One region of the Endozoicomonas sp. ALC013 genome, then DNA from elsewhere that is predicted to be linked to it. Evidence: predicted binding sites of a transcription regulator. Region 1 holds the regulator's gene; each other region holds the start of a gene.

What was found. The regulator LexA, encoded in region 1, represses DNA repair genes until DNA is damaged. The targets are predictions, from matches to a motif close to TACTGTNTANNTANACAGTA.
Region 2: a site for LexA is predicted at 2,655-2,674, ahead of ruvC (crossover junction endodeoxyribonuclease RuvC). Genes of this name have one in related genera too.
Region 3: a site for LexA is predicted at 4,427-4,446, ahead of recN (DNA repair protein RecN). Genes of this name have one in related genera too.
Region 4: a site for LexA is predicted at 4,202-4,221, ahead of dinB (DNA polymerase IV). Genes of this name have one in related genera too.

The regions. Positions count from the first base shown of each region.
Region 1 is NZ_JBLYNS010000044.1:21,181-27,336, forward strand. Features, by position in the region: gene ACO6V1_RS10335 (mechanosensitive ion channel family protein) at 1-567, opposite strand, end outside; gene nagZ (beta-N-acetylhexosaminidase) at 702-1,721, opposite strand; gene ACO6V1_RS10345 (L,D-transpeptidase family protein) at 1,748-2,230, opposite strand; gene ACO6V1_RS10350 (TetR/AcrR family transcriptional regulator) at 2,265-2,894, opposite strand; gene lexA (transcriptional repressor LexA) at 3,041-3,637, shown strand; gene ACO6V1_RS10360 (hypothetical protein) at 3,832-4,263, shown strand; gene ACO6V1_RS10365 (hypothetical protein) at 4,284-4,526, opposite strand; gene ACO6V1_RS10370 (DUF6586 family protein) at 4,655-5,131, opposite strand; gene topA (type I DNA topoisomerase) at 5,414-6,156, opposite strand, start outside.
Region 2 is NZ_JBLYNS010000020.1:21,321-27,476, reverse strand. Features, by position in the region: gene ACO6V1_RS06225 (DUF1601 domain-containing protein) at 1-1,872, opposite strand, end outside; gene ACO6V1_RS06220 (hypothetical protein) at 2,068-2,361, opposite strand; gene ruvC (crossover junction endodeoxyribonuclease RuvC) at 2,709-3,233, shown strand; gene ruvA (Holliday junction branch migration protein RuvA) at 3,256-3,873, shown strand; gene ruvB (Holliday junction branch migration DNA helicase RuvB) at 3,894-4,895, shown strand.
Region 3 is NZ_JBLYNS010000003.1:49,153-55,308, forward strand. Features, by position in the region: gene ACO6V1_RS01295 (ankyrin repeat domain-containing protein) at 1-109, shown strand, start outside; gene dnaJ (molecular chaperone DnaJ) at 187-1,329, opposite strand; gene dnaK (molecular chaperone DnaK) at 1,495-3,426, opposite strand; gene grpE (nucleotide exchange factor GrpE) at 3,632-4,246, opposite strand; gene recN (DNA repair protein RecN) at 4,480-6,156, shown strand, end outside.
Region 4 is NZ_JBLYNS010000004.1:59,317-65,472, reverse strand. Features, by position in the region: gene thrC (threonine synthase) at 1-228, shown strand, start outside; gene recJ (single-stranded-DNA-specific exonuclease RecJ) at 610-2,346, shown strand; gene ACO6V1_RS01875 (paraquat-inducible protein A) at 2,447-3,067, shown strand; gene dinB (DNA polymerase IV) at 3,051-4,178, opposite strand; gene ACO6V1_RS01865 (lysophospholipid acyltransferase family protein) at 4,373-5,020, shown strand; gene ACO6V1_RS01860 (hypothetical protein) at 5,124-5,852, opposite strand; gene ACO6V1_RS01855 (response regulator) at 6,021-6,156, shown strand, end outside.

The DNA.
Region 1 (6,156 bases):
AAAAGGGCGATCCAGCATCAGCATTAATCCACCGAAAAAATTGGCCAGCCAGTCCTTGGCAGCAAGACCCAGAATAATACCGCCAATACCACCAAAGGCCAGAAGGGTTGACAGGCTATAGCCGAAGGCCTGGGCAAGACTCAGCAGTGTAGAAACAACGATAATCAGCTGCACGGAACGGGCAATCACTGAAGGCGATAGGCGCTCGCGCCACCGCTCGCCCATGGAATCCAGTACCTCTGGCATGTTCAGGCTGATTTCCCAGATGAACCAGGCCGGATAGATGGTCAGAATGAGTTTTTGAATCAGTTGCAGGGTTTCATTGACATCCGACCGCTCAAGCCCCGGCCAGTAATGCGCCGAATAGAGAATGAACAACACCCAGGGCAGCGTCAGCAAGGGCCTGTGCAGTATGTTGATAGCCAGGCACCAGAAGACCCGTTCCGGCCCCTTTTGCTCACCATGGGCCAACCACTTTATGCCATAAAATGAAGCAGCAGCCAGCAAAAAGGCAATCATCAAATGAGAATAGAACGAGATAAATTCGGGGTTCATAATCGGGATCATTCAGGGATTTCAGTTGGTTATTTTTATAAATTGTAGCCAGTTTGTTTACTATCCTCTTTCAAGCATTCCCACAACCGCTTAGAAAGAAAGTTACCCTGAATTGCCGGACGGTGATGGCCATGGCACCATTAAAGTCAGCCTGCTTCAAAAGCCTTTGTCAGCATTTTACGCGCTTTTCTGTAGCGCTCTGACTGTTCAAGAGACGCCCAGTCAGTGTATGAGTCAGGCATCAAACCATCCGGACCGACGCCGCGTAAACCCGAGCCATCTATTTCAGCCAGTACCTCCCGCCCCCCCTGACGATTACAGATAATCAGGAGATCACAACCAGCATCCAGGGCTGCCCTGGCCCTGGCAGGATAACTGCCGGTTTTCGCCGCTCCCTCCATCGACAGGCAATCGCTGATAACCAGCCCCTCAAATGACAGCTGATTGCGTAACACCCCTTTCAGCCATTCTGAAGAATAACCCACCGGATGCCGGTCAATAGCGGGAAACAGGATATGGGCCGGCATTAATGCCTCAACCCCCTTTTGAATCATTACCCGGAAAGGCTCCAGGTCTGACTGACAGATCTCATCAAAAGTACGATCATCCAGGGGAAGGCTCACATGGGAATCAGCATCCACATTCCCATGGCCCGGAAAGTGCTTGATCACCACGGACATTCCCGCTTCATGAACCCCATCAATCCACAATGAGGCCAGGTGATTCACCTGCTCAATCGAACGCCCAAAAGCCCGATCTCCCACGATCGACGTTTTACCATGATCAATATCCAGCACAGGCCCCAGGCAAAGATCTATCCCGCAAGCCAGCAACTCAGAGGCCATCAGCCAGCCTGACTGATAAGCCAGCTGCTGATGCTGATCCGGGTCAAATGCCCCATAAGCCTGCGCCGGAGGTAGACGGGTAAAGCCATCCTTGAAGCGTTGCACACGCCCACCTTCCTGATCCACACAAATTAACAGATCCCGACGAACATTCCGGACAGAACGAACCAGGGCAATTAACTGTTCCCGACTCTGATAGTTCCTGGAAAAAAGGACAATACCCGCAACACCGGGCAGGGAAAGCAGCTGGTGTTCTTCGGCGGTCAGCTGCACTCCCTCGAGATCAATCAAAAGAACACCACGGTTCAGGCCTGTTGGCACGACTCTCTCCTCTAAAAAAAACGGTATCAGCTAAGCTGTATATCGATCCTGGTACCGGTATCTACACGGTCAAACAGATCGATAATATCTTCCCCATGCATTCGGATACATCCCCGCGAGCCGGGTTCACCCATCACTGCCGTATCCGGCGAACCGTGGATATAGATATAGCGACGCATGGTATCAACATTACCCAGCCGGTTATATCCGGGCTCCAGGCCACTGAGCCATAAAATTCTGGTTAATATCCAGTCCTTTCTTTCAGGGTACTGCTGACAAAGCCCGGGGGAATAAATCTCACCGGTAAAGCGACGTCCGACAAATACTGAATTAGTCGGCAGACCGGCACCAATTTTCGCCCGGATAACATGCTGACCAAGAGGTGTTTGCCAGCTCCCCTCCTGCTGCCCGACTCCCTTGCTGGCAGTAGACACAGAATAAACACGGCGCTTGCCGTCCTTCTCATGCAGCACCATCTCCTGACTGGCAATATGAACAGTAAGATGCATCGGTAAATCAAGCTCTGTATGGTTAAATGATCCGTCAGGTGTGCGATCTTAGACCTGCCGCCATGAAAGGCACCATCTTTCTCATGATATCTTCCAGTTCAGTCCTGACCCCATAATCGCTTTCCGCAATAGCCCTCAGTGCATCCGCTCCTGAAAGGGTAAACACAGCGGAACCCAGAATAAAATAGACGCGCCAGAACAGGTCATTCAATGGCAACTCAGGACACGCTTTTACCAGCAACTCCAGATAAGCCTGGAATACTTCCCCGTAGACGTCGCGCAAATATTTCTTCAGATGCCCCTGGCCCTGTGTGTAGGCCAGGCCAATCATCCTCATACAAACAGAGAGATCTTCAGGGCTGCGGGGTTTAACCGCCATGATCTGATCCACCAGTAAATGAAGTATTTCTTCCAGATCAAGAACGTCATTATTATCCTGATATCGCACAAGAGCCCCGGAAAGATTGCTGACAAAAGGATCAAGAAAACGGGAAAAGACCGCCTGGATCAGGGATTTTTTGGAGCCGAAGTGGTAATTAACAGCGGCCAGGTTAACACCCGCCTGACTGGTAATTGAACGCAGCGAGGTCTCTGCGAACCCATGCTCAGCAAATAACTTCTCGGCAGCGTCCAGAATCCTGTCTACTGTCGCTGACTGTGACATGTCTGTAAAACCTCCAATGTAAACATTTGTTTAAAACTAACGTTTGCCAACTGAAACATCAAGTTAGATTAATAAGACAGGGGTGGTTGCAGTCAGCAAAATACTGTATATAATTACATGTACTGTATAAAAACACAGATTTAATCATGTATAAATTGACCAAGCGCCAGACTGAGATTCTTGAACTGATCAAATCTCATATAGAAGAGACCGGTTTCCCCCCCACTCGTGCAGAAATCGCACAGACCTTCGGGTTCCGATCACCCAATGCAGCAGAAGAACATCTCAGAGCCCTCGCCCGCAAGGGAGCTATCGAGATCACCCCCGGAACCTCAAGAGGTATCCGAATCCCCGGCACTGAATCTTCCGGCCTGCCTATTGTAGGACAGGTTGCTGCAGGAAGCCCCATTCTTGCCCAGGAACATATTGAAGACCACCTGTCCATCAACCCTGATTTCTTTTCCCCCAAAGCAAACTTCATGCTTCGGGTAAAAGGGATGAGCATGAAGGATATCGGTATTCTTGACGGGGACCTTCTGGCTGTCCATAAAACATCAACCGCAGCCAATGGCCAGATTGTCGTTGCCAGAATTGACGACGAAGTAACGGTCAAACGTTTTGAACAGGTTAAAAACAGAATTTACCTGCACCCGGAAAACAAAGAATTCAAGACAATCGAAGTAGACCTCAGCGTTGATACCTTTGCTATCGAAGGACTGAGTGTGGGGGTTATCAGGAACTAGTGCGGCTAAGCGTTATTACCCGTAAACCACGTTCACCCTGAGCGGAGTCGAAGGGTGCTTGGCACGATCTATCAGAGTCCGGAGTTTCCGCCTTTAGGCCCTATGGGTCCTTCGACAAGCTTCAGGACGAACGGTATGGGCAACAGCGCTTAGCAGCACTAGACCCTGACGATCTCTGATGTAGAGGACCTGACATGCAAGCATTAACACCATCATCCAGTCAGAACGGTAACGCTCCCTGCATTGACAGTGAACCTGTCAGCTTTATTGATGAGCTGATTCTCTCAGGCCCGCCCTGGCAATCAGGACGTTTTCTGAAGACTGTTCTGTATGAGCTGGCTAACCATCAGGATCAACGCTGGCTTACCCTGATACTGTCCAGTGAACAGGCAAAAAGCACCATAAACTGGCTGAAGTCATCGGGCATCAGCAGGCAGCGCCTTCAGGTTCTCAACCCTTCCGCAGTGGCAGACCCACTGAAACTCACTCGCAAGGCACTGGCCTCAGGCACCAGCCACACCGTGGTCAGCTGGATCGAGCAGATGGATAGCATCACACTCTCTGAACTCGAGACCGCCGCTCGCTCAGGTCAATGTCAGGGACTGGCAATCAGGAACAGAGGATAACTGGAGGGTTTGTATGACAGTCAGTGAAGAACCCGGTTTTCAGGGATGTATTCTCCAGCGTCAGCTTCTGTTTTACGCCCGACTTCTTCTATGCAGGCATCCAGCATAGCCTTGGCTACCTCCACCTGATCTCCCTGGAGAAAGTCAAGCAACTCCCGGGAGAATGACATGGTAACCAGGGGCTCGGCGTTCTCCTCATCACTGCGACGCAAAACGATTTCGCCGGAAGGCAGTTCAACAATTTCAAGAAACGACGCTGACATAAATAGTGACACCGGGATTTTAGGGTTAGCGGTGAAGCATTGTGCATTAGCCAGCAGAGGCTTTCAAGATATCAGCCCTAAAGAGCTGAATATGGCTGGCAATGAACAAACCTGAAAACATCAGAAACCTACCACTCCAGGCTGAAGTTCCGACTATAGGTAACCAGCTCCTTCAAGGACTCAAGCACAGAAAGAAAGCCTTCTGACTGATCAAACCGCACACTATTGGCATTAAACAGAGGAATTTCATTCCGCTCAACACTTTTACGCTGTATAGGCATGGCACAGTCCTGATGACTTTTTAATAACGCCGACAACCAGGAATCATGTTGCTCAAGACGTTCAATGTACTGCAACTCAGTAGACACCTCTCCTTTGTGATGAACACTGTTCATTGCCTCGTCAAGAGAGGGTAGTTGATTTACCGGCAAACGGTAATTCGTCATAATTTCAGCCAGTAATGACCGGTAAGCCTGAACCATTGCATTCAGACAGGCCTCACGAAATGCCGGCTTGGCAAGATCATCAGCATCTTCCCAGGCATCCAGCAACAAACGGGCGTGAAAGAGCATTTTATTGGTATATCCCTGCCAATTGTTTGTCATAACCAACTCCATCAATCTTTCGGGAACAACTTGTGCTTTGTCGAGCTCAAAGTTTATAAGTAGCTGGCCATATGAAATCACATATTTCTGGCTACTTGGGCAGGAGCTATGCGAGGCACAACGGAGGGAGCATAGCCGTAGCTATGTGACCGGAGTTGTAACGAAGCATAGTGCCTGAACAAGGAGTCAGAAATATGTGATTTCATATGGTTAGCTACTTAACAGCCATAATACAACAGGGCTTCATAGCCCTGTCTCACGAAACTGGGGTTTGAGATCAATCTAACCGGACTGGCGCTTTTTAGACTGCTTTTCATGCCAGCGGCCATCTTCAAATACCGCACTCCAGCCCGTTGCCTTACCATCAAGCTCGGACATAACGTACTGCTGTTTGGTCTTACGGCTGTAACGAATAATTGCCGGATTGCCATCAGGGTCCTGACGGGGAGCATCCATCAGATAACCGTATTTAGGGTCGATCATGGCCTGATGGGGCAATAGCTCCGCCACCAGCGGAGCACGGGTCTCTCTGTTCTTGGGAAATTGACTGGCCGCAAGGAACAATCCGGACGCGCCATCCCTGAGCACATAATGGTCATCAACTTTTACGCACTTTAACTCAGGCATGGGCACTGGCTCCATTTTGGGTGGAGCAGGCTCACCACTTTTCAGCAACTTTCTGGTGTTCTTGCATTCACTGTTGGTACAACCAAAATATTTGCCAAAGCGCCCGGTTTTCAACTGCATTTCACTGCCGCACTTATCACAGTCAAGTACGGGGCCATCATAACCTTTTAATTTGTAACTCCCCTTCTCCACCTCAAAGCCGGAACAATCAGGGTTGTTACCACAGACGTGTAACTTTCTCTGCTCATCAATCAGATAGCTTTCCATCGCGGTAGAGCACTTGGGACAACGACGCATGGCTCGCAGGGCATTAACCTCGGCGTATTCATCATCGGCGTCTTCCACCTCTTCACCGGGAACCAGGTTAATCGTCGTTTTACAGCGTTCCTTCGGTGGCA
Region 2 (6,156 bases), on a different contig from region 1:
CAAGTTGGCGACAGCCTGTGGCTTGAATTGGTCTTTCTCTTCTTTTGATTCGGCCTTGGTTTCCACATGGGGCAACAGCGCGGCCACGGCCCCTTTCAGCTTCGGTGTCTTCTCCAGCTCCAGGCCATTGTCCACCAGTTTCGCCACGGCCCATAGCAGGTTGGCGACATCCTGTGGCTTGAAGAGGTCTTTACCTTCTTTTGTTTCGGCTTTGGTTTTCACGTGGCGCAAAAGTGCGGCCACGGCCTCTATGAGCTTCGGTACCTTCTCCAGCTCCAGCCCGTTGTCCACCAGTTTCGCCACGGCCCATAGCAGGTTGGCGACATCCTGTGGCTTGAAGAGGTCTTTATCTTCTTTTGTTTCGGCTTTGGTTTTCACGTGGCGCAAAAGTGCAGCCACGGCCTCTATGAGCTTCGGTACCTTCTCCAGCTCCAGCCCGTTGTCCACCAGTTTCGTCACCGCCCACAACAGGTTGGCGACCTCCTGTGGCTTGAAGTGTTCTTTCTTTTCTTTTGATTCGGCTTTGGTTTTCACATGGGGCAACAGCGCGGCCACGGCCTCTTTGAGCTTCGGTGTCTTCTCCAGCTCCAGCCCGTTGTCCACCAGTTTCGCCAAAGACCACAGCAGGTTTGCGATATGCTGAGGAGTGAAGCGGTCTTTCTCTTTTTTTGATTCGGCTTTGGTTTTCACATGGGGCAACAACGCGGCTACGGCCTCTTTGAGCTTCGGTGTTTTCTCCAGCTTGAGCCCGTTTTCCACCAGTTTCGCCACGGCCCACAGCAGGTTGGCGATATGCTGAGGAATAAAGTGGTCTTTCTCGTCTTTTGCTTCGGCTTTTTTGGTTTTCACATGGGGCAACAGCGCGGCCACGGCCTCTTTGAGCTTTGGTGTTTTCTCCATCTCCAGCCCGTTGTCTACCAGTTTCGCCACGGACCACAGCAGGTTGGTGATACCTTGAGCGATGAAGTGGTCTTTCTCGTCTTTTGATTCGGCTTTGGTTTTCACATGGGGCAACAGAGCGGCCACGGCCTCTTTGAGCTTCGGTGTTTTCTCCAGCTCCAGCCCGTTGTCCACCAGTTTCGCCACAGACCACAGCAGGTTGGCGATACCTTGAGTGTTGAAGTGGTCTTTCTCGTCTTTTGATTCGGCTTTGGTTTTCACATGGGGCAACAGCGCGGCTACGGCCTCTTTGAGCTTCGCTGTCTTCTCCAGCCCGTTGTCCACCAGTTTCGCCACAGACCACAGTAGGTTGGCGATACCTTGTGTATCAATAGTTCTGACTTCAGGTTTTTGGTTGCACTGTATTATTACTGCATCAAGTAAAGTTGACAGTAAAGCAGCTTGAGTTTCCTTTCCCAACTCATCCATGTATTTATGAGGGGTCAAAACACCCGCTGAAGTAAAGGAATGAAGCGTTGTCGTCAGGCTTCGCCAGGTCCACCCGGGTGTCGCTTTAAAATCGTGCAACAATGGTATCAGTTGGCTTTGTTCACTATGATTTAAAGGTCGTTTTGACCCTAATGTGTATTGTTTAATTGAACTGGCAAATTGACTGTGTTTTCTACCATCATAGCGATCACCATAACGAGCAGATATCCTCACCAGGCAACTCATTTTTTCGTGTGTAATGAGAGCATTAAAATCATAAACAGGTTTTACTGAATGTCTTGGTGGATAGTGAGAAGAGCATGCGTCAGAAGTATGATAAAATTCATTACACCTTGAGATATAGGGGGGTGGAGTATTCACCTGTCTGACTGTGTCATGCCGATATCGCCCACTCCTTGAAGCATTGGTATGACCATCCGGTGGTTTATAATCATTACCTGATGTCGTGTATTTCCAACTTATACCAGCAGTGCCTCTATCCATAATTATATTTCATTAATTCATAAAAAATATGAAAAGTGTACACTGTTCTGTTTATAGTTCATCTTGCTGAAATGTCTATAAACTCTGGTTTAATTGGTGCTTGCGACGAATTTTATAGATTAAATTCGAAACTTGTCTTTATTTGATCAACAATGGGTTTTTTAGACCAATTTGCTGCCGCCGCAGTAGGGCAGTTTATTCTCGGACAGCCCCCCGGGAGCCCTGATAAAAAAGGCTGAAACCAATGACAAAGAGGAAGATGAGGCATACCGACAGGAGACCGGATACGGTATCCCGGGAGATCTGAAGTTCAAACAGCAGCGGTTGGAAAAAATCCAGAAGGCCAAAAAAAACCTTGAAGAACGAGAGCTGGCACTGAATCCGGACAAGCCAATAGACGACAAAAAAATAACTCAGTTTTGCCGACCCCCATGCCCGGATGAGGCAGGTATTGACGCCTGTGTGGCGACTGATAGTAAGGAAAACCATCGAAAGAACTGCTGGAAAACTCAGACAGGAAGTTTGTCAAAGCCGATTTTATTTATAACTCGGCCAGCACAGACAAAACAATTATCAGGGAGCCTTAGGCTTCCATTAAAGATTAAAGGCCAGTGTGATTAGAAACAGCACCAGAGTGACACTGGCAATGATCAGTAATGTTTTCATTTGATGGTTCATCTGGCAGGCTGGCTCCCCAAAACTCATGTTCAAGGGTAAGTCGCAACTGCTGAGTTTCGTAGCCTGTTTTGGTAATGCCGTGTTTCAAAATTGTAATGCTGGAAACGTGTATGTATATACAGTATTCTTTTTAACGACAGGTTTGGAACAGAAATGGAATGGCCATATTGTTGGGGATTGATCCCGGGTCCAGGATTACCGGGTATGGAATCATTGAGGAAATTGGCTCCCAATGTAAATACGTAGCATCCGGCTGTATCCGAATTCAGGATGGGCCACTGCCAGAAAGACTTGCCCAAATTTTTCAGGGTATCAATACGGTGATTGAAATGTACAGTCCGCAATCTGTCGGTATTGAGCAGGTGTTTATGGCACGCAATGCCGACTCTGCCCTGAAGCTTGGGCAGGCCCGTGGTGCGGCGATTGTTGCCGCGGTAAATCATGGGCTTGAAGTTGCAGAGTACTCGGCACGACAGGTGAAACAGGCGGTGGTGGGTAAGGGCTCTGCGGAAAAGTCCCAGGTACAGCACATGATTACTTCAATTCTGAAGCTGGATAAAACCCCTCAGGCCGATGCCGCTGATGCGTTAGCAGTGGCATTGTGCCACTCCCACACACGGGCAAGCCTGGTGCGAATGGCCGGAGCAACGGGCAGAAGAAATCGTCGGTTATTAAGTAGTTAAGTCGTTAGAAGAGATACTGAATATGATAGGCAGACTTCGCGGTATTTTGCTGGAAAAAAAAGCCCCATACCTGCTGATTGAGGCTGGTGGGGTGGGCTATGAAGTTGAAGCGCCGATGTCGGTGTTTTACCGTCTGCCAGAGGTTGGTGTTGAGACAACGCTTTATACGCACTTTGTCGTTAGAGAAGATGCACAGCTGCTCTATGGCTTTAGCGACGCCCGGGAGAGAGAGCTTTTCCGTACTCTGATTAAAGTGAATGGAGTGGGTCCGAAACTGGGCCTGACACTGCTCTCCGGAATAGAAGCGTCTGTATTTGTACGTTGTATCCATGATGGCGACAGTTCTACCCTGGTGAAATTACCCGGGGTTGGCAAGAAAACCGCGGAACGCCTGATCGTGGAGTTAAAAGACAAACTGTCAACATGGGATAGCTCTGCTGCGCAATTTGATGGTTTGACTGGAACGCCCCTGGGGCAGGCCCTGGAAAAACAGGCCGCGGATACTGAACAGGAAGCCGTCAGTGCCCTGGTTGCCCTGGGCTATAAGCCTCAGGAAGCCAGCAAGGTGATTGGGCGGATTAAAGTAGAAGGTCTGTCCAGTGAAGAACTGATCAGGCAGGCATTAAGAAGTATGATTTAACATCATTCCCGGAAAAAATTATGATTGAAGCGGATCGCTTAATATCAGCCAGTGAGCGCCCGAGTGAAGAGGCCCAGGATCGGGCCATTCGACCTGTCCGGTTGCGTGAGTACACCGGGCAGCCAAAAGTCAGGGAGCAGATGGAGATATTTATCCAGGCGGCCCGAAAGCGTGGTGATGCTTTGGATCATACGTTGATATTTGGTCCGCCCGGGCTGGGCAAGACAACGCTTTCCCATATTGTTGCCAATGAAATGGGCAGTAATATCCGTTCGACTTCCGGGCCAGTGATTGAAAAAGCCGGAGACCTTGCCGCCCTGCTCACGAACCTTGAGCCTAATGACATCCTGTTTATTGATGAGATCCATCGTCTCAGCCCGGCCGTTGAAGAAGTGCTCTATCCGGCCATGGAAGATTATCAATTGGATATTATGATTGGTGAAGGCCCAGCGGCACGTTCGATCAAACTGGATCTGCCACCCTTTACCCTGGTCGGCGCGACCACCCGAGCAGGGCTGCTGACTTCACCTTTAAGGGATCGGTTTGGCATTGTTCAGCGGCTTGAGTTCTACAATGTGGCGGATCTCAGTGCCATTGTGCTCCGTTCTGCTGGTATTCTCGGAGTGCCGATGAATAGCGAGGCGGCCAATGAAGTTGCCCGCCGTTCAAGAGGCACACCCCGTATCGCCAACCGGCTGCTGCGAAGAGTCAGGGATTACGCGGAAGTAAAAGGCGATGGTTCGGTAACCCGTGAACTGGCAGACGCTGCCCTGAATATGCTGGATGTGGACGCCAGCGGTTTTGATCATATGGACCGTCGACTGTTACTGGCCATGATTGAAAAGTTTGATGGAGGTCCAGTGGGCGTGGACAACCTTGCCGCAGCCATCAGTGAAGAGCGGGACACCATTGAAGATGTGCTTGAGCCCTACCTGATTCAACAGGGTTATATAATGAGAACACCCAGAGGCAGGGTATTAACTAAGAGCGCTTATCTACATTTTGGCTATGATTACCCCTAGGGGCTGTTCAGGTTGTATTATGAACTAGACTTCAGTTCATGCTCGGAGGACCTGTCAGTCCTCTTTTTTTATCCTTACGGCATTTGGAAATATCGTAACAGGAGTACCTGATACCCTCAGTATGCAACTCAACTTCAACAGGCCACAGTCCGGCCCTATCTAAACAGACAGGATGTATAATATGCTCCCAGCTGGAACGCCTGAAACTTCCTACGGGATGCAGGTACGCTCGAAAATTGATAGACCAGAGTCAGAGTATCCAACAGGAGAGGTACAAACTGCTGCCGGCATCAAAAGACGTGTTATCCCTTTTACAGTAGGCGAACATGTCTTCAATGAGAACCTGATAGAAGGATTGATTAATCACAATGGAATGGGGAGACTGGCAGGGGTAAAAGACAGGGGATGTCGTCTGGTTGAGCGTCCTGAGTTAATTCAGTGGTTAACGTCTGAAGCTACGCAAAGTCGTTTATCGTCATCTGATGTCATTTGGCCTCACAGGGGGATCAAGAGACCGAAATCAGATTACAGTACTCTCAGTCAACTTGAAGACCTGGCCGTGTTGATGGGGTTTGCGAAAAGTTTAGGGTTCACCCGTCATTCAGTTCAGGATGGCAGCACATCTTTATGCAGTGATCTTCATCCGGTCATGGAGAAATTTGTTGCGTTGTTCGACAGCAACAATCTCGCGTTGAATTCTTATTACGAGGTGAGCTTTTATGCAAGGGATGATGTAGATAAACTGTATTTACACCTGAAACATTCACATGCGGTGACGCTGTTAACCCCTGATATTATTCCCGATCAAGAAGATCCCTTTGGTCGCCATAACTTTGATCGTGTTACTGACCCAATGTATAGTCCTGATGGTATCTACATTGAACTGGATGGTGCTGAGGATGACAGGGCGTTTGCAGGATTGATTAATCGAGTAAGACTGCTGGATCCATTTGAGGAAAAATCCAGCATGAATTTCCTGATTCGCTTTCGGAAAAATATTCCTGAGGATCAGAATATTTCTGATATTGCCAACTATCGGCTGGTCACAGGAAGTGAGGACAGGAATCAACTGTATTTCTCCTGCAGTGTCCCTGTAACAACTCTGAAAAAAGGAGAATTATTTATTGAGTTGCAAGCTCCGTTTATTAACTGTCCTGAACCCGATCTTGATGAAATATTTGATGTCGAAAAGGAGTGCAAATCAACCAGGGATAAGCTGAAAAGAAATACGGATGGCAGTATAAACAATAAAACCAACAGG
Region 3 (6,156 bases), on a different contig from region 1:
CCAGCAACGTCAGCAGGCAGCCGTTGATGCCCTGATTGCCTACGCTGCAAAGCTCAAGAAGAGAACCACCGGTGCTCATGTCCGAAAAAAAACAGTAAGACAATGCTAAAAATCACTGCAAAAACAGCAGTAACGCAACCATTTAATGGAAGCCCCTGATAACAGAGGCCTTTTGAGGGTGGGGGATCAGGAAGTCATATCGTCAAAGAACTTCTTGACGCCATCAAAGAAGGACTGCTTTTTAGGCGACTGGTGACCGGCACCTTCTTTTTTGAAGGTGTCATCCAGCTCCTTGAGCAACTCTTTCTGACGCTCCGTCAGTTTCACCGGAGTCTCAACCACAACCCGGCACATCAGATCTCCGGCACTGCCACCACGGACCGGGACAACACCCTTGCCACGCAGACGGAACAGTTTACCCGTCTGGGTTTCCGCTGGAATCTTCAGCTTCACCCGGCCTTCCAGGGTGGGGACTTCCAGTTCACCGCCCAGTGCTGCATCCACAAATGTGATGGGTACTTCGCAGTAGAGGTGTTTGCCGTCACGCTGGAAGATCGGATGATCAGCAACACTGACCTGAACGTACAGGTCTCCGGCTGGTCCACCATTCACACCCGCTTCGCCTTCACCGGCCAGACGGATACGGTCGCCGGTATCAACACCGGGAGGAATCTTGACGGAGAGGGTCTTGTATTCCTGAACGCGGCCTTCACCGTGACAGACGTTACAGGGGTCCTTAATCATCTTGCCTGTGCCGCGACAGTCAGGGCAGGTTTGCTGCACAGAGAAAAAGCCCTGCTGCATACGCACCTGACCAATACCGCCACAGGTTGTACAGCTGACAGGCTGAGTGCCTTTTTTTGCGCCGGAGCCATCACACCCGGTACAGCTCACCAGTGTCGGAATACGGATTTTCTTGCTAACGCCGCGAACGGCTTCTTCAAGGCTGAGTTCCAGTTGATAGCGGAGATCGGCACCACGCTGGACGGAACTGCGGCTGCGACCACCGCCAGCACCGAAAATGTCACCAAAGACATCGCCGAAAATATCGCCGAAATTACCACCGGCAAAACCGCCAGCACCGCCCATGCCACCCATGTTCGGGTCAACACCGGCGTGGCCGTACTGATCGTAGGCCGCTTTTTTCTCGCTGTCGGAAAGAATTTCAAAGGCTTCGTTGATTTCCTTGAAGCTCTCTTCCGCTGCTTTATCACCCGGGTTACGGTCGGGGTGATATTTCATGGCCATACGACGATAGGCCTTTTTTATGTCCTTGTCTGAAGCGCTCCTTTCTACACCCAGCACTTCGTAGTAGTCGCGTTTTGACATCAGAAAAACCCTGAGCTACCTGCATTCACCAGTCGAGCATGAAAACACAGAGCTAACTGGATTCATGGTCAAGTCTGACAAAGCCATCATTTTGATATATACGACAACGCGGGAATGAATCCCGCGTTGTGACCTTATCATCAGTCATTGATGATCGAGTTGGTCTTACTTCTTGTCATCTTTTACTTCTTCAAACTCAGCGTCAACGGCGTCGTCAGCTGCATCCGCCTTTTGGTCGGCACCGGCATCAGCCTGGGCTTCGCCCTGCTGCTGAGCTTCAGCATACATCTTCTGGGCCAGACCGGCAGAGGCTTCAGACAGTGCCTTGGTCTTGGCTTCGATCTCTTCCTTATCGTCACCTTTGACCGCGGCTTCAACGTCTTCGATCGCCTTGGTGATGGCCGCCTTCTCTTCTTCAGTGGCCTTGTCACCGGCTTCTTCCAGCGTCTTGCGGGTTGCGTGCGCCAGACTGTCAGCCTGGTTACGGGCCGCCGCCAGCTCTTCGAACTTCTTGTCGTCTGCTGCGTTGGCTTCAGCATCCTTGACCATTTGATCGATCTCTTCGTCCGACAGACCGGAAGATGCCTTGATCACAATAGACTGTTCTTTGCCAGTTGCCTTGTCTTTTGCCGAAACATTCAAAATACCGTTGGCATCCAGGTCGAAGCTGACTTCGATCTGTGGCATGCCGCGAGGTGCTGGCGGAATGTCTGCCAGGTCGAAACGGCCAAGGGACTTGTTGTGAGTCGCCTGCTTGCGCTCACCTTGCAACACGTGAATGGTGACTGCGCCCTGGTTGTCGTCGGCCGTAGAGAACACCTGGGACTTTTTGGTCGGGATGGTGGTGTTCTTTTCGATCAGTGGCGTCATTACGCCGCCCATGGTTTCGATACCCAGGGTCAGCGGAGTAACGTCCAGCAGCAGAACGTCTTTGACGTCACCGGCCAGAACCGCAGCCTGGATGGAAGCACCCATGGCCACCGCTTCGTCAGGGTTAACGTCCTTGCGAGGCTCTTTACCAAAGAACTCGGCCACTTTCTGCTGAACCAGTGGCATACGGGTCTGACCACCCACCAGGATAACTTCGTCGATGTCAGACAGGTCCAGGTCAGAGTCCTTGACCGCGATGCGGCATGGCTCCAGAGAACGGGCAACCAGGTCTTCTACCAGGGATTCCAGCTTGGCACGGCTGACTTTAACGTTCAGGTGCTTGGGACCGGTGGCATCGGCAGTGATGTAAGGCAGGTTGACGTCTGTCTGCTGAGTAGAAGACAGTTCAATCTTGGCTTTCTCAGCGGCTTCTTTCAGACGCTGCATGGCCAGTGGGTCGCCTTTCAGGTCGATGCCCTGGTCTTTTTTGAATTCGTCGGCAAGGTATTCGATCAGGCGCAGGTCGAAGTCTTCACCACCCAGGAAGGTGTCACCGTTGGTGGCCAGTACTTCAAACTGGTGCTCGCCATCTACGTCAGCGATCTCGATGATGGATACGTCGAAAGTACCGCCACCCAGGTCATAAACGGCGATGGTCTGGTCGCCTTTTTTCTTGTCCATGCCGTAAGCCAGCGCCGCAGCGGTTGGCTCGTTGATGATCCGCTTGACCTCCAGACCCGCGATACGGCCTGCGTCTTTGGTAGCCTGACGCTGGGAATCGTTGAAGTAGGCAGGAACGGTAATAACCGCTTCAGTTACTGACTCGCCCAGATAGTCTTCAGCGGTTTTCTTCATCTTCTTCAGGATTTCGGCAGAGATCTGAGGCGGTGCTTTCTTGTCACTTTTAACCTCAACCCATGCATCGCCGTTGTCCGCTTCGATGATTTTGTACGGAACCATCTTGATGTCTTTTTGAACGACGTCGTCTTTAAAGCGACGGCCGATCAGACGCTTGATGGCGAACAGGGTGTTGTCGGGGTTGGTAACCGCCTGGCGCTTGGCTGGCTGGCCTACCAGAATCTCACCGTCGTCGGTGTAGGCGATGATGGAAGGGGTGGTACGTGCGCCTTCAGCGTTTTCGATGACTTTGGATTTATCGCCGTCCAGGATCGCCACACAGGAGTTGGTGGTACCCAGGTCAATACCAATGATTCTGCCTTTACTCATTTTGAGTCTCTCCATTGCCCGTAATCAGGGCGGAAAACTTTGAAATCTTTGTTCGCTGCCCAATGCTTTCAACCGATGTTGAGTCTGGTGAAACAGCGTTTAGGTGGTGATTACCACGATCTTGGTTTGCTATATGGGAGCGGTCTTTGCTTTTTCAAGGGGCTCTTGCAAGATTCTCGATCAGCCTCCCGGAGCCCCTCTTTGGTTAAGCCGCTTTGGAAACCACCACCATGGCCGGACGGATAACACGACCGTGCAGTGTGTAGCCTTTTTGGAAGACATTCATCACGGTGTTGGGTTCCATATCCGGGTTGGGCACCATGGAAATGGCCTGATGGAAGTTCGGGTCGAACGGCTGGCCTTCAGGGTTAACCTGCTCAACACTGAATTTTGCCAGGGCATCCAGCAGCTGCTTGTGGGTCAGGCGCATGCCTTCGAGCATGGTCTCGTGCTGACCTTCACCCTGTTCTGCGCTTTCAATACCTTTTTCCAGGCTCTCAACCACAGGGATCAGTTCGTTGACGAACTTCTCCAGGGCAAATTTGTGGGCTTTTTCAACGTCCTGCTCTGCGCGGCGCTTGGTGTTCATGGCTTCGGCATGAGCGCGCAGCGCCTGGTCTTTAGCCTGGGCTAGCTGCTCTTCGAGTTCTTCGATTCGTCTGGCGCTATCGTCGTTGGCCTGCTCTTCGGCTTGATCTTCTGAATCAGCCGCCTCTTCCAGAATCGGGTCAACGGCTGCCTCAGCGTCAGCAGAAATTTCAGTTTCGTTGGCTTCAGGTTGCTCGGCCTGATCTTCTGCTTTGGTGTTTTCTACAGTCATTCCAACGTTTCTCCGGATGTCAATCCAGCCTGAAATGCTGGCTGGAACGTGTCTTCGTGTTATGGGCCGTATTGCTTCCGTAGGGCCCCGGCAAAAGTAAATATTAAGTGATAGCCTAATATGGGGTTCATGGCAGCTTATTCAAGGGGAAATTTGCTTTACCAATTCGGGTTTTAAGTTTACTGTATAAATAAACAGTAACCCGATATGCAATTGGGATCGTGAGAGCTGCCATGCTGAACCAAATTTCCATCAGCAACTATGCCATCGTTGACCACCTTAACCTGGACATCAATCCCGGGATGACCGCCATCACCGGGGAAACCGGTGCCGGTAAATCCATTATGCTGGATGCCCTCGGGCTGGCCCTGGGAGGCCGGGCGGGCAGCGACTGTGTGCGTGATGGCGCTGATCGGGCCGATATCCGCGCCTGCTTTGACCTTCAGCGCATACCTGCCGCAATAGAGTGGTTGCAGGAGCGAGATTATGACGGTGAGCATGCTGGCGGTTCCGAATCCTCGGCGAACGAATGTATTTTGCGCCGGGTGGTTACCCGTGAAGGTCGCTCCCGGGGCTATATCAATGGTATCCCGGTCACACTTGCCGAGTTGAAGGGGCTGGGGGAGCTGTTAATCGATATTCACAGCCAGCATGCCCACCAATCATTGTTGAAAAAGAGCAATCACGCTGAGCTGCTGGATGAGTTTTCCGGCTCGCTGGCGCTGTCCCGGGAAGTAGCGGATATGGCCGCAGATTACCGCCAGACCTCTGCGCAATTGCATGCTTTATTGTCCGATCAGCAGGACCGGGAAGAGCGGGTTCAATTGCTGAGTTATCAGTTGCATGAGTTGGAGCAGTTAAACCTTCAGCCCGGGGAGGTTGAGCAGTTGGAGCAGGAGCATCGCCACCAATCCCAGGCCGGTGCAACCTTATCGGCCTGCCATCAGATCACCCGGGTTTGTACCAGTGATGATGGTGATAATTTGCTGCAGCAGCTCTCTTTTTGCCTGCACCGCCTCAGTGAACTGCAGCTTGAGCATGCCGCCATCAATAACTCTCTGGAGATGCTGTCATCCGCGCAGATTCAGGTGGAGGAAGCGGTTGGCGAGCTGAATCATTTTATTGATCACTTTGATGCCGATCCGCAAAGGGCCCGGGAAATCGAAGACCGGCTCAGTGCTATTTTTGATCTGGCCCGCAAACACCGTATCCAGCCGGAAGCGTTGCTGGAAAAACAACAGCAGATCAGCGAAGAGCTGGAAAAAGTTCAGTGTCATGATGAACAGGTCGCCGACCTTGAACTGTCCCTGGAACAGCAGCAGAAAAAACACAATCAGTTAGCCGAAAAACTGTCTGCCAGACGTAGGGCCGCTGCGCGCAAACTGGAACAACAGGTGTCTGAACGCATTGCCTTGCTGGGTATGCCCAAAGGTAAGTTCTGTGTCGAGCTGACAGACATTCCTGATCGCACGGTTGCCTCTCAGGGCTTTGAATTCATCGAGTTTCTGGTGACCACCAACCCGGGGCAACCTCCGCGCGCCCTGGCCAAAGTGGCTTCCGGTGGAGAGCTTTCCCGTATCAGTCTGGCCATTCAGGTGATTATTGCACAAACCACATCAACGCCAACGCTGGTGTTTGATGAGGTGGATGTCGGTATTGGCGGCGGCACAGCAGAAATTGTGGGCAGTATGTTGAGAGAAGTGGGTAAAAAAGGGCAGGTGCTGTGTGTTACCCATCAGCCCCAGGTGGCATCCCAGGCCCATCAGCATCTGCACGTTAGTAAAAAAGTCAGTCGTAAGGCGTCCAGCACCCGTATTCTCGAGCTGGATGGTGAACATCGCGTACACGAAATTGCCCGAATGCTGGGAGGTGTTGAGCTGACCGCACCAACATTGAGTCATGCCCAGGAG
Region 4 (6,156 bases), on a different contig from region 1:
ACAGCAACCGGTATCCGGGCAACGGAAGAAGTTGGGTTGGCCAGAGAAACGCCAGTGGTAACCCTGGCAACCGCCCACCCGGTGAAATTCCCTGACGCGATCGTCAAAGCGGGCCTGGATGCACCCGCACTGCCAGCTTATATGGCTGATTTGTTTGAGCGGGAGGAGCGTTACGATATTCTTGACAACGAACTTTCATCTCTCAAGTCTTTCATCCAAAGCACCTGACGTTCAAAACCATCACACCTGCAAAGTGCATGCTGGTGTCGCCTTCAAGCAGTTGTGATTCTGCCGATCCAGAACAGGGAGTGTTCTGGAAACTGTCACCAATGAAACCCGATTTGGCTATAAGCGATGGCATAAACGCCTGGCTCCAACCATCCTTGGTCGACGGGCCATAATTCACGCTCATAAGGCCACGGGAAAAAATACATTGTATGGCCGTCATAGTCGGTCACATGTGCATTATATGGCTGAACTGAGACGGAAGATAAACGCGTTAAAGTAATCCATTACGGTACTTTGCAGGCTCTCTATTTATCGCCCCCGCTAAACGGAAACTGTGTTACCCTGACACTTCCTTTCGCTTCATCGCCTGTTGTTTCATTTATGCCTGTGAATATAATCCGCCGCACCTACGACCTTTCAACCTGTTGCTTCACGCCCGAGATGGATCCTCTGCTGGCCAGAATATACAGTGCCCGGGGCGTTAAAACTCAGGATGAACTGCCACGTCAGCTGCAACAGTTAAGCGACTACCGGCAACTCAGGGATATCGATAAAGCCGCTGACATTCTGGCTGAGGCTATTATCAACCAGCAGCGCATGCTCATTGTTGGCGACTTCGACTGTGATGGTGCCACCAGCAGTGCTCTCGCGGTTCTGGCGTTGAGAAGCATGGGTGGCCATGCTGATTTTCTGGTGCCCAACCGCTTTGACTATGGTTATGGCCTGACCCCTGAAATTGTTGAAGCCGCCCTGCCCTTTCAACCGGATGTATTAATCACCGTTGATAATGGCATCTCCAGCCTTACCGGTGTCCTGGCAGCAAAAAACAAAGGTATGAAAGTGGTGGTTACCGACCACCATCTGGCTGGTCGCGAACTGCCCGAAGCCGATGCGATCGTTAACCCTAATCAGCCAGACTGCCCGTTTCCCGGCAAAAATACCGCCGGGGTAGGCGTTATTTTCTACCTGATGTGTGCCTTGCGAACTCTGTTGCGGTCACGGGAGTATTTTCAGGGGAGCACAGAGCCCAATCTGGCCGAACTTCTCGACCTTGTTGCCCTCGGCACAGTGGCTGATGTGGTCAAGCTGGACAGCAATAACCGCATACTGGTTTTCCAGGGACTTGCCCGTATCCGCTCCGGCCGCTGCCGACCGGGTATTACAGCGCTGATTGAGGTATCCGGTAGAAATGCTGAAAAACTGGTCGCGTCTGACCTGGGCTTTGCCCTGGGTCCAAGACTTAATGCGGCTGGACGTCTGGATGATATGTCGATTGGTATCGAACTGCTCCTTTGCGACGATATAAACCGGGCAAGGGAGTTGGCCGTTGAGCTGGATGGTCTTAACCGTGACCGAAAAGCCATTGAGGGCAGCATGCACAGCCAGGCCATGGCAGAGTTGGAGAAAATCCGCTTTAACCAGCAAACAGACCTGCCATGGGGCGTCAGCTTGTTTCAGGAAAGCTGGCACCAGGGCGTGGTTGGCATTCTGGCGTCCCGGGTAAAAGAGAAACTGAACCGTCCGGTGATTGCTTTTGCTGAAGCCGATAATCCTGTGGGAGAGCCAGAACTGAAAGGCTCTGCCAGGTCGATTCAGGGACTGCACATGCGTGATGCACTGGACAGTATTGCCAGGGATAACCCCGGACTTATTATTAAATTTGGTGGTCACGCCATGGCCGCGGGGCTGTCCATACCAAAAGCAAAATTCAACGAATTTCAAACGGCTTTTGACCTTGAGGTCAGAAAACAACTGACCGCTGAAGACCTTCAGGCAGAAATGCACACTGACGGTGAACTGATGCCCGGTCAGGTAACCATGGCAACCGCCTATACCCTTCGCGAGGGCGGGCCATGGGGACAAAGTTTTCCTGAGCCCTGCTTTGATGGTCAATTCCAAATCATTCAGCAGAAACTGGTGGGAGAGAAGCACCTCAAAATGGTACTCAAGATACCCGGCAGCGAACTCTGGCTGGATGCCATTGCCTTTAATATTGACAACAGAGTGTGGCCTGATCCCAATATTCGTCAGATCAAGGCTGTCTATAAACTCGATATCAATGAATTCCGTGGTCAGCACAACTTACAACTGATGGTTGAACATTTTGAACCAGCATGAAATAGACCCATCATGATTAGCAAGCTGACAAACGTCGCTCCTTAGACCAAACTGAGCTATCAGAATCTATTCCTTATTAAGAAGAACAATGAGGTCGTTGATGACAGCTTCCAGGTGGCTACTCACGCTGATGATAATCACCTCCCTTTGCCTGCTGATTCCGGGAGTGACTCAACCCATGATGACCATCAAGGCCGATCTTGATCGTCAGGCAATGCTGAATGAGGCAAGGCATATCGTTCAGCAGCAGAACCTTCATCCTGCCATGGCGGGTCTGGCTACCCAGTTCCTTGATCGTCTGGAAGTTAAAGGGACATCCACTGTTTATGAAAAGAAGCGTTCCATTCTTGGTACCGCTGAAGACCTCTGGAGCAGTGGCTATTATTTTGTGGCAGTACTGATTGTCACCTTCAGCCTGGTGATACCGGTGATAAAACTGGGCTTCCTGTTGCTGGCTAATTTTGTCAGGGAAAACCAAATACTGCTCAGGCTGAACAGTTTACTGGGCAAATGGTCCATGGCTGATGTGTTTGCTATTGGAGTACTTATCGCCTTTCTGGCGGCCAATGCCACTGCGGCTGGACATGACGAATCCAGGCAGATTGTGCAATTTGATGCAGCATTGCACTCTGGCTTTTATTGGTTCGTGGCTTATTGTCTGGTCAGCAATATGATGGGACAGCTGGCAGAAAAAAAACGGGAGCCTAAGCCAGCCCCATAATTTTCTTTTCAAAAAGCTCCAGCTGCTCAAGCGCTCTTTCTTCACGGAGATCCACAAGCCTGACCCCTAAGCCAAGAAGCCTGACCGGACGACCTCCCCGTTCCCAGGCTCTTACCAGCAACTGAGTAAAATGCTCCTTAACACTTTCACCGGTTGTCGGCAGACTCTCCTCAAGGGTGGTCTGGGTAAAATCAGCAAACTTTACCTTAACAAAGTGCTTATGCACCTCGTATTCCTTTTCAATACGCTGGTAGCGTTCCTGAAGTTCTTCAAGCAACGGGATAACCTGTGCAGTAATATCCGCAAGCCCCGCCAGGTCTTTATCATAAGTATGCTCAACAGAAAGGGACTTCCTGCGCCGACTGGTCTGCACCTCACGATCATCCCGCCCCCGGGAAAGCTCCCACAACCGTTCACCAAAACTGCCAAACCAGCGACTTAACTCAAGAATGGAGTACTGGCGTAATTGCCCGCAGGTATTGATGCCTTTTTTATGCAGTTTCCCGGCGGTAACCCGACCTACCCCATGAATTTTTTTCACAGGCAGATCGAAAATAAAATCATCCGCCTGTTCCGGAGTGATCACAAAAAGGCCATTGGGTTTATTCCAGTCACTGGCAATCTTCGCCAGAAACTTATTGGTGGCAACGCCGGCAGAGACGGTGACATGCAATTGTTGAAAAATTTTCTGCCGGATTTCCTCGGCAATCAAGGTGGCACTGCCTCGGCAAAGATGAGTTCCGGTGACATCGAGATAGGCCTCATCCAGGGACAAAGGTTCAATTAAATCAGTATATTGGCGAAAAATGGCATGAGCTTCAGAAGACGCGGCACGATAAACAGAAAAGCGGGGAGGAATGATCTTCAGCTCCGGGCAGAGCCGCATCGCCTGGGCTGAAGACATGGCTGAATGCACACCAAATCGACGCGCCTCATAGTTACAAGTGGCAATCACCCCTCTACGATCCGGAGCCCCCCCGACAGCAACCGCCTTTCCTGACAACCTCGGATTATCACGTATTTCAATACTGGCAAAGAAGGCGTCAAAATCGATATGTATGATTTTTCTCTGGACCACCTTTTGCTCAAGAATGGCATTACTTTCCATCATGTTCCAATTAGCTCCGGGATAAGCACTGTATATACATACAGAATGCTTTTGGCAAGCAATTCCTTGCCTGTTAACCAGTCGTTAAGGCTGCATACATTCATTTTCTGTTATGAAGCTGTGCTCAAAGCGATCGCTCTTTTGATAGCTTTCAACACCGCTTCCTGTAAACGGGATAGCAAGGCACCCTCTGAACTATGCAAATCACAATTTTCAATACACCCATTGTCAGCCAGACCCTTTCTATATTCGCAAAACTGTTTCTCAAAGTGATGGGCTGGAGGATTCAGGGCAGAGCCCCACGCCTGGCCAGGTACGTGCTTGTTGGTGCTCCCCATACCAGTAACTGGGACTTTGTCTATGGCATGGCGATTGGCCTTGCTACCGGTGTACAGTGTTACTGGGTGGGCAAACACACCCTGTTCTGGGGGCCGTTCAACTGGGTTATGCGCTGGATGGGAGGGATTCCACTGGATCGGAATGGCAGATGCAGAAGAGGCAGCCTGGTAGAACAGGCGGTCTGTACTTTCAAGCAACACAGAAAGCTGGGCCTGGTGATATGCCCTGAAGGTACCCGGGCACTCGGCGAGCGGTGGCACACAGGCTTCTACCATATGGCAAAAAATGCCGGCATCCCCATTGTACTTGCCTTTCTTGATTTCAAGGACAGAACCGGAGGATTTGGTCCTGTTATCGAGCCAGGGGAGGACATCGAAAAAGACCTTTCGGAAATACAGGCATTTTACTCAGACATTTATGGCAAACATCCGGAATGCTTTAGTCCGGTATCACCAAAATGCACAAAGCAAAGCCTTCATGGGCCATACCAGGCACCGACTTCATAATGCCTGTGATTAATTTTCGCCCTGCTGAGAATGGGTGTAGTGCTTTGCAACAGGCGTTATTGAGCGCCTGTAAAGCAGTCGGGGAAATGAATGCCCTTTATCATCAGCCAACCAGATCAGCCAATTCCTTGATAGAAACCTGCTCGGCAACCACTTTAGCTGCAATTCGATCATGAAGAGCTAAAGGGGTTCTTTTAATGCCCGCAGCCCAATCATCAAATTTTTGCCATAAATAGTGTTGTGCACTGAGCTTGACTGAAAAATTTCCCGGACCATCGATGAAATGCTCGACATTATTGGATTTATTATGTTTAAAGTCATTGTAAATCAGTGGGGACAATAAAGTGCCTGCTGCCAGACCGCCGAGGATGATATTCACAGGTTCCACAACCGCAACCATAAGCCCGAAACCCACAACATATCGACAGGCAAGGTCGGTAACCCGGTTATAGATAAAATTACTCAGTATGTTTGCTGGAGTAATCGTATATTCCAGGAACGACTTGGTGTTTTCTCTCCCCGAAAGATGATCCACAGCCTTCATAAAGGGCGCATAAACACAAAAGCCGAAAACCCCACCCACCAAGGCAGATGGGAGCGCAAAGACAGTATGGCCAAAAATGCTACCAACCAGTTGTCCGAGCTGGGAAACTGCCGCAAGGGAAGAAACCGCAACCGTCTTGACTGTATTCCATCCAGGACTCTTTTCCCGGTCCTCTTTTAATTCAGCCAGGCTTTGAGCCTTTGATTCATAATCTTCAAAATATTCCTTAGTGTATTTACCCTGATCAACAGCAACTGGAACTGAAGAAAAATTGACCGAACCAACCATTTAGTGCCCTTATTTCAGTAGATATCCACTAATTATGACCGCCCCAACAGAGAATAGTTCCATCATATGAAATCGATTTACTTATACTTTAATAAACCTCTGAGTCTTTGAAGGGTTCACAGAGGTTATTTAATTGACCGATCAAACAGATAATGGCAACCTCAAAAAATGGACTACACAATAATAATTGCCGATGACCACCCCTTATTCCGGACTGCTCTCAAGTCCTCTGTTGGTCACGCACTCAAGGAACCTGTGATCCACGAAGCTGGTTCAATCGCTGAACTGCAAATGCTTCTGGACA